One region of the Streptomyces sp. NPDC059534 genome, then DNA from elsewhere that is predicted to be linked to it. Evidence: riboswitches for the same ligand, from Rfam matches in the RefSeq annotation. Region 1 holds a riboswitch; each other region holds the start of a gene.
The links. Region 1 has a riboswitch for thiamine pyrophosphate ahead of ACFVZH_RS19365 (thiamine ABC transporter substrate binding subunit). Riboswitches for the same ligand answer to the same signal wherever they lie in the genome.
Positions count from the first base shown of each region.

Region 2: another riboswitch for thiamine pyrophosphate. It lies ahead of thiO (glycine oxidase ThiO); the one in region 1 lies ahead of ACFVZH_RS19365 (thiamine ABC transporter substrate binding subunit).
Region 3: another riboswitch for thiamine pyrophosphate. It lies ahead of thiC (phosphomethylpyrimidine synthase ThiC); the one in region 1 lies ahead of ACFVZH_RS19365 (thiamine ABC transporter substrate binding subunit).

Region 1 is NZ_JBHWAQ010000015.1:100,122-104,452, forward strand. It holds gene ACFVZH_RS19360 (ABC transporter permease) at 1-1,376, opposite strand, end outside; gene ACFVZH_RS19365 (thiamine ABC transporter substrate binding subunit) at 1,451-2,545, opposite strand; TPP riboswitch at 2,618-2,728, opposite strand; gene rlmN (23S rRNA (adenine(2503)-C(2))-methyltransferase RlmN) at 2,758-3,864, opposite strand; gene ACFVZH_RS19375 (VanZ family protein) at 4,160-4,331, opposite strand, start outside.
Region 2 is NZ_JBHWAQ010000002.1:320,030-324,360, forward strand. It holds gene pknB (Stk1 family PASTA domain-containing Ser/Thr kinase) at 1-705, opposite strand, end outside; gene ACFVZH_RS03765 (thiazole synthase) at 831-1,625, opposite strand; gene thiS (sulfur carrier protein ThiS) at 1,631-1,831, opposite strand; gene thiO (glycine oxidase ThiO) at 1,828-3,027, opposite strand; TPP riboswitch at 3,025-3,137, opposite strand; gene ACFVZH_RS03780 (NAD(P)/FAD-dependent oxidoreductase) at 3,220-4,331, shown strand, end outside.
Region 3 is NZ_JBHWAQ010000020.1:104,495-108,825, reverse strand. It holds gene ACFVZH_RS23695 (hypothetical protein) at 1-597, shown strand, start outside; gene thiC (phosphomethylpyrimidine synthase ThiC) at 658-2,454, opposite strand; TPP riboswitch at 2,448-2,582, opposite strand; gene ACFVZH_RS23685 (YibE/F family protein) at 2,654-4,042, shown strand; gene ACFVZH_RS23680 (SsgA family sporulation/cell division regulator) at 4,079-4,331, opposite strand, start outside.

The sequences.
Region 1 (4,331 bases):
AGCGCCCGCCGTACCAGGGGCAGGTCGACCTCCCGCCAGGCCCGCCACGGCGACGCGCCGAGCACGGCCGCGGCCTCCCGCAGCCGCTCGTCCACCGCCCGCAGTACCGGCAGCATCGTCCGTACGACGAAGGGGACGCCGACCAGCGCCTGCGCGAGGGGGACGAGGATCCAGCTGGCCCGCAGGTCGAACGGCGGCTCGTCGAGGGTGATGAGGAAGCCGAAGCCGACGGTGACGGCCGAGACGCCGAGCGGCAGCATCAGCAGCGCGTCGAAGCCGCGGACGAGCCGTCCGGCACGGCGGGTGAGGGCCGCCGCCGCGAGTCCGCCGATCGCCACCGCGATCGCCGTGGCGGCCACCGCGTACCGCAGCGAGTTCCCGATCGCCTCCAGCGGCGGCACCAGGAACGTGCCGCTCTCGTCGAGCGAGCCCAGCGCACGGTAGTAGCCGAGCCCGTACCCGCCCGATCCGGCGAACGAGCGCTCCACCAGGACGCCCAGCGGCAGCAGGATCAGCAGCGCCACGGAGAGCAGCACCGCGGCGAGCAGCGTCCACTGCCCCGCCCCGCGCGGCCGGCGCGCGGTCCGCTCCGGCGGGACGAGCCGCAGGGCGGTCTCCCGCCGCCGTACGGTCCAGGCGTGCACGCCGAGGATCGCGCCGACCGCCACGAACTGGACGAGCGTCAGCACGGCGGCCGTCCGCAGGTCGAGCAGCCGGGCGGTCTGCCGGTAGATCTCCGCCTCCAGGGTGGAGTACGCGTCCCCGCCGAGGATCTGCACGACACCGAACGAGGTGAAGGTGAAGAGGAACACCATGAGCGCGGCGGCCGACACCGCCGGCACCAGCGCGGGCATCGTCACCGTCCGCCAGGCCGTCCAGCGCGAGGCGCCGAGGACCCGGGCGGCCTCCTCCTGGCGGGGGTCGAGCTGGGACCAGAGGCCGCCGACGGTACGCACGACGACCGCGTAGTTGAAGAAGACGTGGGCGAGGAGGATGGCCCACACACTGGTGTCGAGCCGCAGCCCCCACAGCTCGTCCGTGAGCCCGCCACGGCCGACGACCGCCAGGAACGCCGTGCCGACGAGGACGGTCGGCAGCACGAACGGCACGGTGACGACGGCCCGCAGGACGTTCTTGCCGGGGAAGTCGAAGCGGGCGAACACGTACGCCCCGGGGAGCGCCACGAGCAGCGTCAGCGCGGTCGAGGCGAGCGCCTGCCACGTGGTGAAGCCGAGCACGTCGAGGATGTCCGGCCGGCTCAGCGTCGAGCCGATCGGGCCGAAGCTCCAGGTGCCGTCCGGCCGCAGCCCGCGCTCCACGATCGAGGCGACGGGCCACGCGAAGAAGATCCCGAAGAACGCGACGGGCAGGGCCATCAGTCCCAGCCGCGCCGCGCTCCCCTTGAGGCCGCGCCGTGCCGTGACGGCACGATCCGCTTCGATGCCGCGCCTTACTTCAGGACGAGCGACGACCACTGCTGGATCCACGCGTCGCGCTTCTCGGCGATCTTCTCGGGCACCATGGTCTCCGGCTTCTCGACCACCACGCCGTGCTTCGTGAACAGCTCGGGCAGCGCCGCGTCCTTCGCCACCGGGTTCACGAACATCTGCAGCGGCATGTCCTCCTGGAACTTCCGGGAGATCAGGAAGTCGATGAGCGCCTTGCCGCCCTCGGGGTTCTTCGCCCCGTTCAGCAGGCCCGCGAACTCGGTCTGCCGGAAGCAGGTGCCGGTGGAGACCCCGGTGGGCGCCACCTTCGGCTGCGGCTCGCCGTACAGCACCTCGACCGGCGGGCTGGAGGCGTACGACACGACCAGCGGCCGGTCGCCCTTGGCCTGCTTGCCGCCGGCCGAGCCGGAGAACTCCTGGTTGTAGGCGAGCTCCCAGCTGTCGACGGTCTTCACGCCGTTGGCCCTGAGCTTCTTCCAGTAGTCCTGCCAGCCGTCGTCGCCGTACTTCGCGGCGGTGCCGAGGAGGAAGCCGAGGCCCGGGGAGGACCGCTCGGGGTTCTCCACGACCAGCAGGTCCTTGTACGCCGGCTTCGCCAGGTCGTCGAAGGTGACCGGCGGCGCCAGCTTCCTGTCGGCGAAGTACTTCTTGTCGTAGTTGACGCAGATGTCACCGGAGTCGATCGGCGTGACCCGGTGCTCCTTGTCGAGCTGGTACGCGGCCGGGACCCGGTCCAGGCCCTTCGCCTCGTAGGGGACGAAGATCCCGTTGTCGAGGGCACGGGACAGCAGGGTGTTGTCGACGCCGAAGAAGACGTCACCCTGCGGGGAGCCCTTGGTCAGGATCTCCTTGTTGACGGCCTCGCCGGCGTCGCCGCTCTTCAGCACCTTGACGGTGAACCCGGTCTGCTGGGTGAACGCCGCCAGCACCTCCTTGGAGGCGTTGAACGAGTCGTGGCTCACCAGGGTCACGGTCTTGGGCGCGGGCCCGCCGGTCTTGCCGGCCGCGTCCCGGACGTCGTCGGTGCCGCACGCGGCCAGGCTGGTGACGCCGAGCGCCGCGAGGAGCGCTGCGGCGGCGGCCTTCTTGATGCTCACTGGATTTTCCTCCTGGGTGTGACCAGGAAGAGACGCGGCCCCGCCCACCCGAAGGTGGGCAGGGCGCAACAGCTTGAGTTACGACCGAACTTCCTACCCAGAATGACCTGGGCGAGGTTCAGAGGGTCTGCGGTCCTACGGTGACCGCACTCTCAGCGCTGTGGCGCTCCCCTGTCGGAATATGGAGATGTGTTCGACCTCAGACTACAAGGTCAGCGTTCGGCGGCCGCGAGCTGTCCACAGGCACCGTCGATCTCCTGACCGCGGGTGTCCCGCACGGTCACCGGCACCCCGTGGCGCGCGATGGCCTCCACGAACGCCTTCTCGTCCTCCGGACGCGACGCCGTCCACTTCGAACCCGGCGTCGGGTTCAGCGGGATCAGGTTGACGTGCACCCGCTTGCCCTTGAGCAGCCGGCCGAGCAGGTCACCCCGCCACGCCTGGTCGTTGATGTCCCGGATCAGGGCGTACTCGATGGAGATCCGGCGCCCGGACTTCTCCGCGTACTCCCAGGCCGCGTCGAGGACCTCCCGCACCTTCCAGCGCGTGTTGACCGGCACCAGGGTGTCGCGCAGCTCGTCGTCCGGCGCGTGCAGCGAGACCGCGAGCCGGCACTTGAAGCCCTCGTCGGCGAAGCGCAGCATCGCGGGCACGAGACCGACGGTCGAGACGGTGATGCCGCGCTGCGACAGACCGAGGCCGTCCGGCTCCGGGTCCGTCAGCCGTCGGATCGAACCGACCACGCGCTTGTAGTTGGCGAGCGGCTCGCCCATGCCCATGAACACGATGTTGGAGAGCCGCGCCGGTCCCCCGGGCACCTCCCCGTCCCGCAGGGCCCGCATCCCGTCCACGATCTGGTGCACGATCTCGGCGGTCGACAGGTTCCGGTCGAGCCCCGCCTGCCCGGTCGCGCAGAACGGGCAGTTCATCCCGCAGCCGGCCTGCGAGGAGATGCACATGGTCACCCGGTCCGGGTAGCGCATGAGCACCGACTCCACGAGCGTGCCGTCGTGCAGCCGCCACAGGGTCTTGCGGGTCGTGTCGTCGTCGCACGAGATGTGCCGCACCACCGACATCAGATCGGGCAGCAGCTCCCCCGCCAGCTTCTCCCTCGAAGCGGCCGGAATGTCCGTCCACTCCGCGGGATCGTGCGCGTACCGCGCGAAGTAGTGCGTGGACAGCTGCTTCGCACGGAACGGCTTCTCGCCGATCGCGGCGACTGCCTCCTTCCGCTCGGCAGGCGTGAGGTCGGCCAGGTGCCGCGGCGGCTTCTTGGCTCCGCGGGGGGCGACGAAAGTGAGTTCTCCGGGCTTGGGCATGGTGCTACCAGTGTCGCAGACACTTCCCAGTTCCCAGGGCTTCCGGCACCCGCCCCCGGTCGCCCCGGGCCGCCCGGGGCCGGCCTCGGACGCTCCCGGACGGCCCCGGAACGGGCCCCCTTCCACGGAACGTGAGAGGGCGCACACACCCGAGCGACGACCGCGTCACCAACGGCCCCACCACGACACCCACGCGCGCGATCAAGCTCACCGCCCGATCGCGTCGGACGCTCTCCGCAGCCACCCGATCCGCCGGCCAACCCCGCACCCAAAGCCTTCCGAATTACGGTCCCCTCTATTCGACTGCTTCGATCACCCGCCCGGACACGGCATCCACTGAACCCGAGATCAGCTGCGTTCCCTGAACTTCCACCAGCCACGTCGGGATCCATTTCCCATCGCGCTCTTCTGCCAGCAGCTCTGCCGACGCGTTGGGCTTTTGCGGGATGCCCTTACCAGTCGCTCCG
Region 2 (4,331 bases), on a different contig from region 1:
GGCGGGCACATCGGTGTTCAGGTGCTGGTAGAGCACCTGGGCGGGGGTGTCGCCGGAGTGCGGCTTGGCACCGGTCAGCATCTCGTACAGCACGACACCGCAGGCGTACACGTCGGCGCGGGTGTCCGCGGTGCCGTGCTCGATCTGCTCCGGCGCCAGGTACGAGACGGTGCCGAGCACCGAGCCGGTGGTCGCGGTCGCCGAACCCACGGCCCGCACCAGACCGAAATCGGCGACCTTCACCCGGCCGTCGTCCCCTATCAGGACGTTCTCCGGCTTCATGTCACGGTGCACGAACCCGGCCCGGTGCGCGGCGCCGAGCGCCGCGAGCACCGGTTCCAGGATGTCCAGCGCCGCGCGGGGCGCCAGGGCGCCGCGCTCGCGCAGCACGTCACGGAGCGTGCAGCCGGCGACGTACTCCATCGCCAGGTAGACGTAGGCGCCCTCGGCGCCCTGGTCGAAGACGCCCACGACGTTCGGGTGCGCCAGCCGCGCCACGGACTTCGCCTCGCGGATGAAACGCTCCACGAACACGGCGTCCGCCGCCAGCGCCGGGTGCATCACCTTGAGCGCGAGCACCCGGTCGAGCCGGGTGTCCACGGCCCGGTAGACCGTGGCCATCCCGCCGACGGCGATGCGCGCCTCGACGCGGTAGCGGCCGTCGAGCAGCCGCCCGACGAGGGGGTCCTGAAGGGTCGTGTCCACGGCGTCGAGTCTACGAGCCGGGCGCGAGCGCCTTGCCCCGCTGCCCCTCACTGCAGCCCACCTGTGACGCATCCCGCCCCACCCCGCCCACCCGGCCAAGGGCGGGGGCCGTACGGGGGTGGGGGTCAGAAGGCGGGGCGTTCGGGGTCCAGGGTGGCGCGGCCGGTGGTGGGGGAGGAGGGGTCGGCGAAGTGGCGGCGGGGGATGCGGCCGGCCCGGTGTGCGAGGCGGCCGGCCTCGACCGCGTGCCGCATGGCGGAGGCCATGAGGACCGGTTCCTGGGCGCGGGTCACCGCGGAGGCCAGCATGACCGCCGCGCAGCCCAGCTCCATGGCCAGCGCCGCGTCCGACGCGGTGCCGGCGCCCGCGTCGAGGATGACGGGGACGCCCGCGCGCTCGGCGATGAGCTGGAAGTTGTGCGGGTTGCGGATGCCGAGGCCGGAGCCGATGGGGGAGCCGAGCGGCATGATGGCCGCGCACCCCACGTCCTCCAGTTTGCGGGCGAGGACGGGGTCGTCGTTGGTGTAGGGGAGGACGGTGAAGCCGTCGTCGACGAGGGTCTCGGCCGCGTCGAGGAGTTCCTCCCCGTCCGGCAGGAGGGTCCGCTCGTCGGCGACGACCTCCAGTTTGATCCAGTCGGTGCCGAGCGCCTCCCGCGCGAGCCGGGCGGTCAGGACGGCCTCTCCGGCGGTGAAGCAGCCCGCCGTGTTGGGCAGGACCCGGATGCCGAGTCGTTCGAGGACGGAGAGGACCGAGCCCTGGACGGTCGGGTCGAGGCGCCGCATGGCGACGGTGGTGAGCTCCGTACCGCTGGCGATCAGGGAGCGTTCGAGCACGTCGAGGCTGGGGGCCCCGCCGGTGCCCATGATCAGGCGGGAGGAGAACTCGGTGCCGCCGAGCCGGAACACGTCGTCGGACATCGCGCTCAGCCTCCCTGCACCGCGGTGAGGACTTCCACCCGGTCGCCGTCGCCGAGCAGGGTCGCCGCCCACTCGCCGCGGGGGACGACCGTCTCGTTGAGGGCGGCGGCGATTCCGGAGCGGGCCGCGGTGAGGGTGGCGACGAGGGCGTCCAGGGAGACGGGGCCGGAGAGCTCGCGGGCCTCTCCGTTCACGGACACGTTCATGCGGGCTGCTCCAGACGTGCGGAGGAGAAACGGCGGGGGGTGAAGGGGCGTGCCTCGTCGGGGAGGGCGCCGGTGGTGAGGACCTCGGCCATGACGTCGCCGGTGACGGGGGTGAGCAGGACCCCGTTGCGGTAGTGGCCGGTGGCGAGGTGGAGGCCGGGCAGGGCGGTGGGCCCGAGCAGCGGGGCGTTGTCCGGCGACGCGGGGCGGAGGCCGGCCCGGGTCTCGGTGAGCGGCAGCTCGGTGAGGCCGGGGACGAGTTCGTGGGCGTCGCGCAGCAGCTCGTACACCCCGCCCGCCGTCACCGTGGTGTCCCAGCCGAGTTCCTCGCTGGTGGCGCCGACGACGAGCTCGCCGTTCTCGCGGGGCACCAGGTAGACGTGGCTGCCGCGGACGACGGCCCGGACGGTCCGGGAGAGGAAGGGGGCGTACGCGGGCGGCACGCGGAGCCGCAGTACCTGCCCTTTCACCGGGCGCACGGGCGGCAGGACGTCGGCGGGGACGCCCGCGAGCCGGCCGCTGAGGCTGCCGGCGGCGAGGACGACCTGGTCGGCCGTCACCTCGTCGCCCCCGGTGAGTACGGCGCCGCGCGCCCGGTCCCGTACGACCGTCAGCCGTTCGGCGAGGGCGCGGTGGAAGACCACGCCGGCCCGTTCGCAGGCGAGGAGGAGCGCGGCGGCGAGCCGGCGCGGGTCGACCTGGTGGTCGCCGTCCACCCGGAGTCCGCCGCGTACCCCGGGGGCGAGCATCGGTTCGAGGCGGCGGCATTCGCGCCCGCTGAGCCACTCGGAGGTGAGTCCGCAGCGGGTCTGGAGGGCGTGGAGTTCGCGGAGGTGGGCGCGGTCGTCGGCGTCGAGGGCGACGGCGAGGGTGCCGCAGGCGCGGTGGCCGACGTCGTGGCCGGGGCCGGTGGCCTCGGCGAGTTCGGCGACGAACGCGGGGTAGCGCTCGGCGGAGGCGAGGTTGAGACCGAGCAGGGTCTCCTCGCCGTAGTGGAGTTCGGTGACGGCGGCGAGCATGCCGGCCGCGACCCGTGCGGCCCCGCCGCCCGGGTCCGGGTCGACGACGGCGGTGCGCAGTCCGCGCTGCGCGGCCCGCCAGGCCGTGACCAGGCCGATGATGCCGCCCCCGACCACGAGGACGTCGGACCCGGAATTGGATGCTCCGTCGCCTCTGAGGACATCGGAAGAACGCATGGGCGTCCAGCCCCTCCCTTCGCCGGCATGACCCGGATCAGGTTCGTACGGTCGGAGGCCGCTCCAGCCTCCCTCTCAGCCCGGTCGTCCGGGCTCCCGCGAGTGCTTTACGCCCGTCAGACTAGCTTCCGCCGTGGAGGGGTCACAGACCCCTCCCTTCCTGATGGTCCGTCAGATACGTAAGGTGGTCGGGTGAGCGAGCAGAAGCAGGCCCAGCAGCGCGTCGTGATCGTGGGTGCGGGGATGGCGGGCGTCCAGACCGCGGTCGCCCTGCGGGAACAGGGCTTCACGGGCCCCGTGACCCTCATCGGGGCCGAACCCCACCAGCCCTACGACCGGCCTCCGCTGTCCAAGGCGATCCTCCTCGGCAAGGCCGAGGACTCGGCCTTCGACGTCGACTTCGAGGAGCTCGGCATCGAACTCCGCCTCGGCCTCGACGTCACCGGCCTGCGCGCCGCCGACCACGAGATCGACACCGAGGCGGGACCGGTCGGGTACGACACCCTGGTGGTCGCCACCGGCGCCCACCCGGTGACCCTGCCCGGCGCCGAGGGCGTCGCGGGCGTCCATCTGCTGCGGACCCTCGACGACGCCGTGCGCCTCGGGCCCGTCCTGGAGCGGCGGCACACCGTCGTGGTCGTCGGTGCCGGCTGGATCGGCGCCGAGTTCGCCACCGCCGCGCGCGAGGCCGGCTGCGCCGTCACCGTCGTCGAGGCGGCCGCCCTCCCCCTCACCGGCGCCCTCCCCGACGAGGTCGCCGCCCCGATGGCCGAGTGGTACGCGGCCAACGGCGCCGAACTCCTCACCCACGCGCGCGTGGACACCGTCGAGCCCGGCCGGGTCGTCCTCGCCGACGGCCGCTCCCTGCCCGCCGACGCCGTCGTCGTCGGCATCGGCGCCCGACCGGCCACCGGCTGGCTCGCCGGCTCCGGCGTCGCCCTGGACCCGAGCGGCGCCGTCACCGCCGACGACCGGCTGCGCACCTCCCTGCCCGACGTGTACGCCGTCGGCGACTGCGCCTCCTTCCCCTCGGCCCGCTACGGCGAGCGGCTCCTCGTCCACCACTGGGACAACGCCCTCCAGGGCCCGCGCACGGTCGCCGCGACGATCGCCGGGGCCGACCCCGGGCCGTACGACCCGGTGCCGTACTTCTGGTCCGAGCAGTTCGGCCGTTTCGTCCAGTACGCGGGGCACCACGCGGGCGCCGACGAGCTGCTGTGGCGCGGCGACCCGGCGGACGAGGCGTGGTCCGTGCTCTGGCTGCGCGACGGCGCCCCGGTGGCCCTCCTCGCCGTCGGCCGACC
Region 3 (4,331 bases), on a different contig from region 1:
GACGACGCACTGAGCACGGCCCACGCACGTCCGGATCTCGCCGGGGTCGGCACCCGCCTCACGGTCGCGCAGCTGCGCGCCATGACGCTGAACGCGACGACTCTGGTGACCAGCGCGGCGGCCGAGGAGTACGACCACTTCGTGAAGGTGCGCGAACAGAACCGCGCGGCCCTCGGGACCCGGGCGCCCGCGGCGGCCGCCGAGCGGCCCGGCCCCGGCGCCGGCGTCGTCGCGATCTTCACCGTCATGGTGCCGGTCCTCGCGGGCGCGGCCGCCGTCATATTCCTGCTGGTCGGCGCGGTCATCCACGCCCTCGCCCCCACCGTGGTGTTCGGCGCGACCCTGCTCACGGCCGGGCTGGTCTTCGGCGCCCTGGCCGCGGCCGGACTGCTCTGCGCGGCCGCCGGACTCCTCGTCACGGCCCTGCGCAACAGCCCGGTGCAGGTGAGCGCCGGCGGTCCGCCCGACGACGAGCTGTCCCTCGCCCGGGACGCCTGGCGCCACGCCCTGCTGGAACGCGGCATCCTGCCCTTCCTCCGCGACGTCCTCGCCGCCACCGCCCCGCCCACCGGCTCCCCGGGCCCGCCCCACCCCTGACAACGCCACCGGCCCGCGACTCCCCCGGGGTCGCGGGCCGGCTCATGCGCCGAGGGAGGGTCAGTCCGCGAGCGGCAGGTAGACGCGGTTGCCGCTCGCCGCGAACTCGGCGGACTTCTCCGCCATGCCGGCCTCGATCTCCTGCTGCGTGCCGCCGTGCTCACGCCGGATGTCCTGGGAGATCTTCATCGAGCAGAACTTCGGCCCGCACATCGAGCAGAAGTGCGCGGTCTTCGCGGGCTCCGCGGGCAGCGTCTCGTCGTGGAACTCGCGCGCCGTGTCCGGGTCGAGCGCCAGGTTGAACTGGTCCTCCCAGCGGAACTCGAACCGCGCGTCCGAGAGCGCGTCGTCCCACTCCTGCGCGCCCGGGTGCCCCTTGGCGAGGTCCGCCGCGTGGGCCGCGATCTTGTACGTGATGACGCCGGTCTTCACGTCGTCGCGGTTGGGCAGGCCCAGGTGCTCCTTGGGCGTGACGTAGCAGAGCATCGCCGTGCCCCACCAGGCGATCATGGCCGCGCCGATGCCGGAGGTGATGTGGTCGTACGCGGGCGCCACGTCCGTGGTCAGCGGGCCGAGCGTGTAGAACGGCGCCTCCTCGCAGATCTCCTGCTGGAGGTCGATGTTCTCCTTGATCTTGTGCATCGGGACGTGCCCGGGGCCCTCGATCATCGTCTGCACGTGGTGGCGCTTGGCGATCGTGTTGAGCTCGCCGAGCGTGCGCAGCTCCGCGAACTGCGCCTCGTCGTTGGCGTCCGCGATCGAACCGGGGCGCAGACCGTCGCCGAGCGAGTAGGTGACGTCGTACGCCGCCAGGATCTCGCAGAGCTCCTCGAAGTTCGTGTAGAGGAAGTTCTCCTTGTGGTGCGCGAGACACCAGGCGGCCATGATCGAGCCGCCGCGCGAGACGATGCCGGTCTTGCGGCGCGCGGTGAGCGGCACGTACGGCAGCAGGACGCCGGCGTGGACCGTCATGTAGTCGACGCCCTGCTCGGCCTGCTCGATGACCGTGTCCTTGTAGATCTCCCAGGTCAGGTCCTCGGCCCGGCCGTCGACCTTCTCCAGGGCCTGGTAGAGCGGCACGGTGCCGATCGGCACGGGGGAGTTGCGCAGCACCCACTCGCGGGTGGTGTGGATGTTGCGGCCGGTGGACAGGTCCATGACCGTGTCGGCGCCCCACTTGGTCGCCCAGGTCATCTTCTCCACCTCCTCCTCGATGGAGGAGGAGACGGCGGAGTTGCCGATGTTGGCGTTGACCTTCACCAGGAACCGCTTGCCGATGATCATCGGCTCGATCTCCGGGTGGTTCACGTTCGCCGGAAGGACGGCCCGGCCCGCCGCGATCTCCTCGCGGACGACCTCGGGGGAGACGTTCTCGCGGATCGCGACGTACTCCATCTCCGGGGTGATCTCGCCCCGGCGGGCGTACGCCAGCTGCGTCACCGCCTGGCCGTCGCGGCCCCGGCGCGGCAGGCGCGGGCGGCCGGGGAAGACGGCGTCGAGGTTCTTGAGCCCACCACCGCGCGGCGAGGTGTGCTTGATCCCGTCGTCCTCGGGGCGGCCCGGGCGGCCCGCGTACTCCTCGGTGTCACCGCGCGCGATGATCCAGTTCTCGCGCAGCGGCGGAAGGCCCCGCCGGACGTCGGTGTCGATGGTGGGGTCGGTGTACGGGCCGGACGTGTCGTACAGCGTCACGTCCTTGCCGTTGGTGAGGTGCACCTGACGGACCGGCACCCGGAGGTCGGGGCGCGAACCCTGGACGTACCCCTTGTGCCAGCCCGGCGTGCGCGCGCCGTCGGCGGAGCCGACAGAGGCGTCGCCCTGGTCGGAGGCAGGCGTGCGTGCATCCTGAATGGTCATGAGACCGATCTCCCTACGCCGGCATTACCCGGTAACAGGTTCGGCGGTCGGCGCAGCCTCCTCCCGTACGTGCGTACGGTGATCAGCGCCCTCTCAGCCCGGTGCTCCGAGCTCCCGCGTGTGCAAAGGTGCCACCACGCTAGCGTCATCCCTGGCGTGCTGAACAGTGGGCCCCCGTCGTTCTTGCGATGATCGGTCGGTGACTTCCCCCCAGCAGACCCCCGAGTCCCACGGCCACGCCCACGGTCCCGGCCACGGTCCGGGGCACGATCCCGGCCCCTCCCACGGGCACGGGCACAGCCACAGCCATGGCCCGGCCGCGCCCGTCTCCCGGCATCTGCGCAAGGTCATCGCCGCCGTCCTGATCCCGTTCGCCACCGCCGTCGTGGTCGGCCTGCTCGTCCTGTGGCCCGGCGGCACTCCGTCGCACGAGCGCACCGGTGTCGGCTTCGACCGGCAGACCGAGCAGGGCAAGGTCGTCGACGTCGAGCAGGTCGACTGCAAGTCCGTGAACGCCGCGCAGGTCCCGCCGACCGGGGACACCTCCACCCCGGAGGGGCGCGAGGCGGTCAACGCCCAGCAGGGGGAGTGCGAGAAGGCGACGATCGAGGTCACCAGCGGCCCGGAGAAGGGCCGGACGTTCGTCGAGATCGTGCAGCCGGACGCACCGCGCCAACTGCACGAGGGCCAGGGCGTGGTGGTGGCGTACGCCCCCGACGCCCCGCGCGACCTGCAGTACTCGGTGACGGACGTGAACCGCAAGCTGCCGATGGCGGTGCTCGCCGGCATCTTCGCCCTCGCGGTCGTGCTGGTCGGCCGGATGCGGGGGCTGATGGCGCTGATCGCCCTCGCCCTGAGCTTCCTGGTGCTGACGTTCTTCATCCTGCCGGCGATCCTGCAGGGCTCGAATCCGCTGGTCGTTGCGGTGGTCGGATCGAGCGCGATCATGCTGATCGCGCTCTACATGTGCCACGGTCTGTCGGCCCGCACCTCGGTCGCGGTGCTCGGCACGCTGATCTCCCTGCTGCTGATCGGTCTGCTCGGGTCGCTCTTCATCGGCTGGGCCTCACTGAGCGGCAACACCGACGACAACACGGGTCTGATCCACGGCCTGTACCCGGAGATCGACATGTCCGGGCTGCTCCTCGCCGGGATCATCATCGGTTCGCTCGGTGTGCTCGACGACGTGACGGTGACCCAGACCTCGGCGGTCTGGGAGCTGCACCAGGCCGATCCGGGCATGGGGCCGCGCGCGCTCTACCGCGCCGGCATCCGGATCGGCCGCGACCACATCGCCTCGGTCGTGAACACCCTGGTGCTCGCCTACGCGGGTGCCGCCCTCCCGCTGATGCTGCTCTTCTCGATCGCGCAGAGCAGCATGGGGACGGTGGCCAACAGCGAGCTGGTCGCCGTGGAGATCGTCCGGACGCTGGTCGGGTCGATCGGTCTGGTCGCGTCCGTCCCGCTCACCACGGCGCTGGCGGCACTGGTGGTCTCCGCCGACCGGGCGGATCCCGACGGCCGGCCGGGCACCGGTGGCCGCAAGGCCGCGGCGGTACGGGGCGGAAGGCGCCGTCGCGCCAAGTGACGGCTCAGGCGGGTCCGGCGTACTCCTCGTGACGGCTCAGGCGGGTCCGGCGTTCTCCTCGGCCAGAATCCGTCCGAGCGCGGCTTCGAGGTTGTCCTCGAAGTCGCCGAGTGTCCGTTCCTGACCAAGCGGAACGAGCTTGTCCGTGCGATCGAGGAAGGCGACCAGCGGCGGCGCGCTCGCCCGGAACAGGGCGCGGTCGCCGCCGACCTGGAGCCGGATGGAGACATCCGACAGCCCCTCGGGCTCGGTCGGCGCGATGTGCACATCGCCGTCCCCGCTGGGGCGG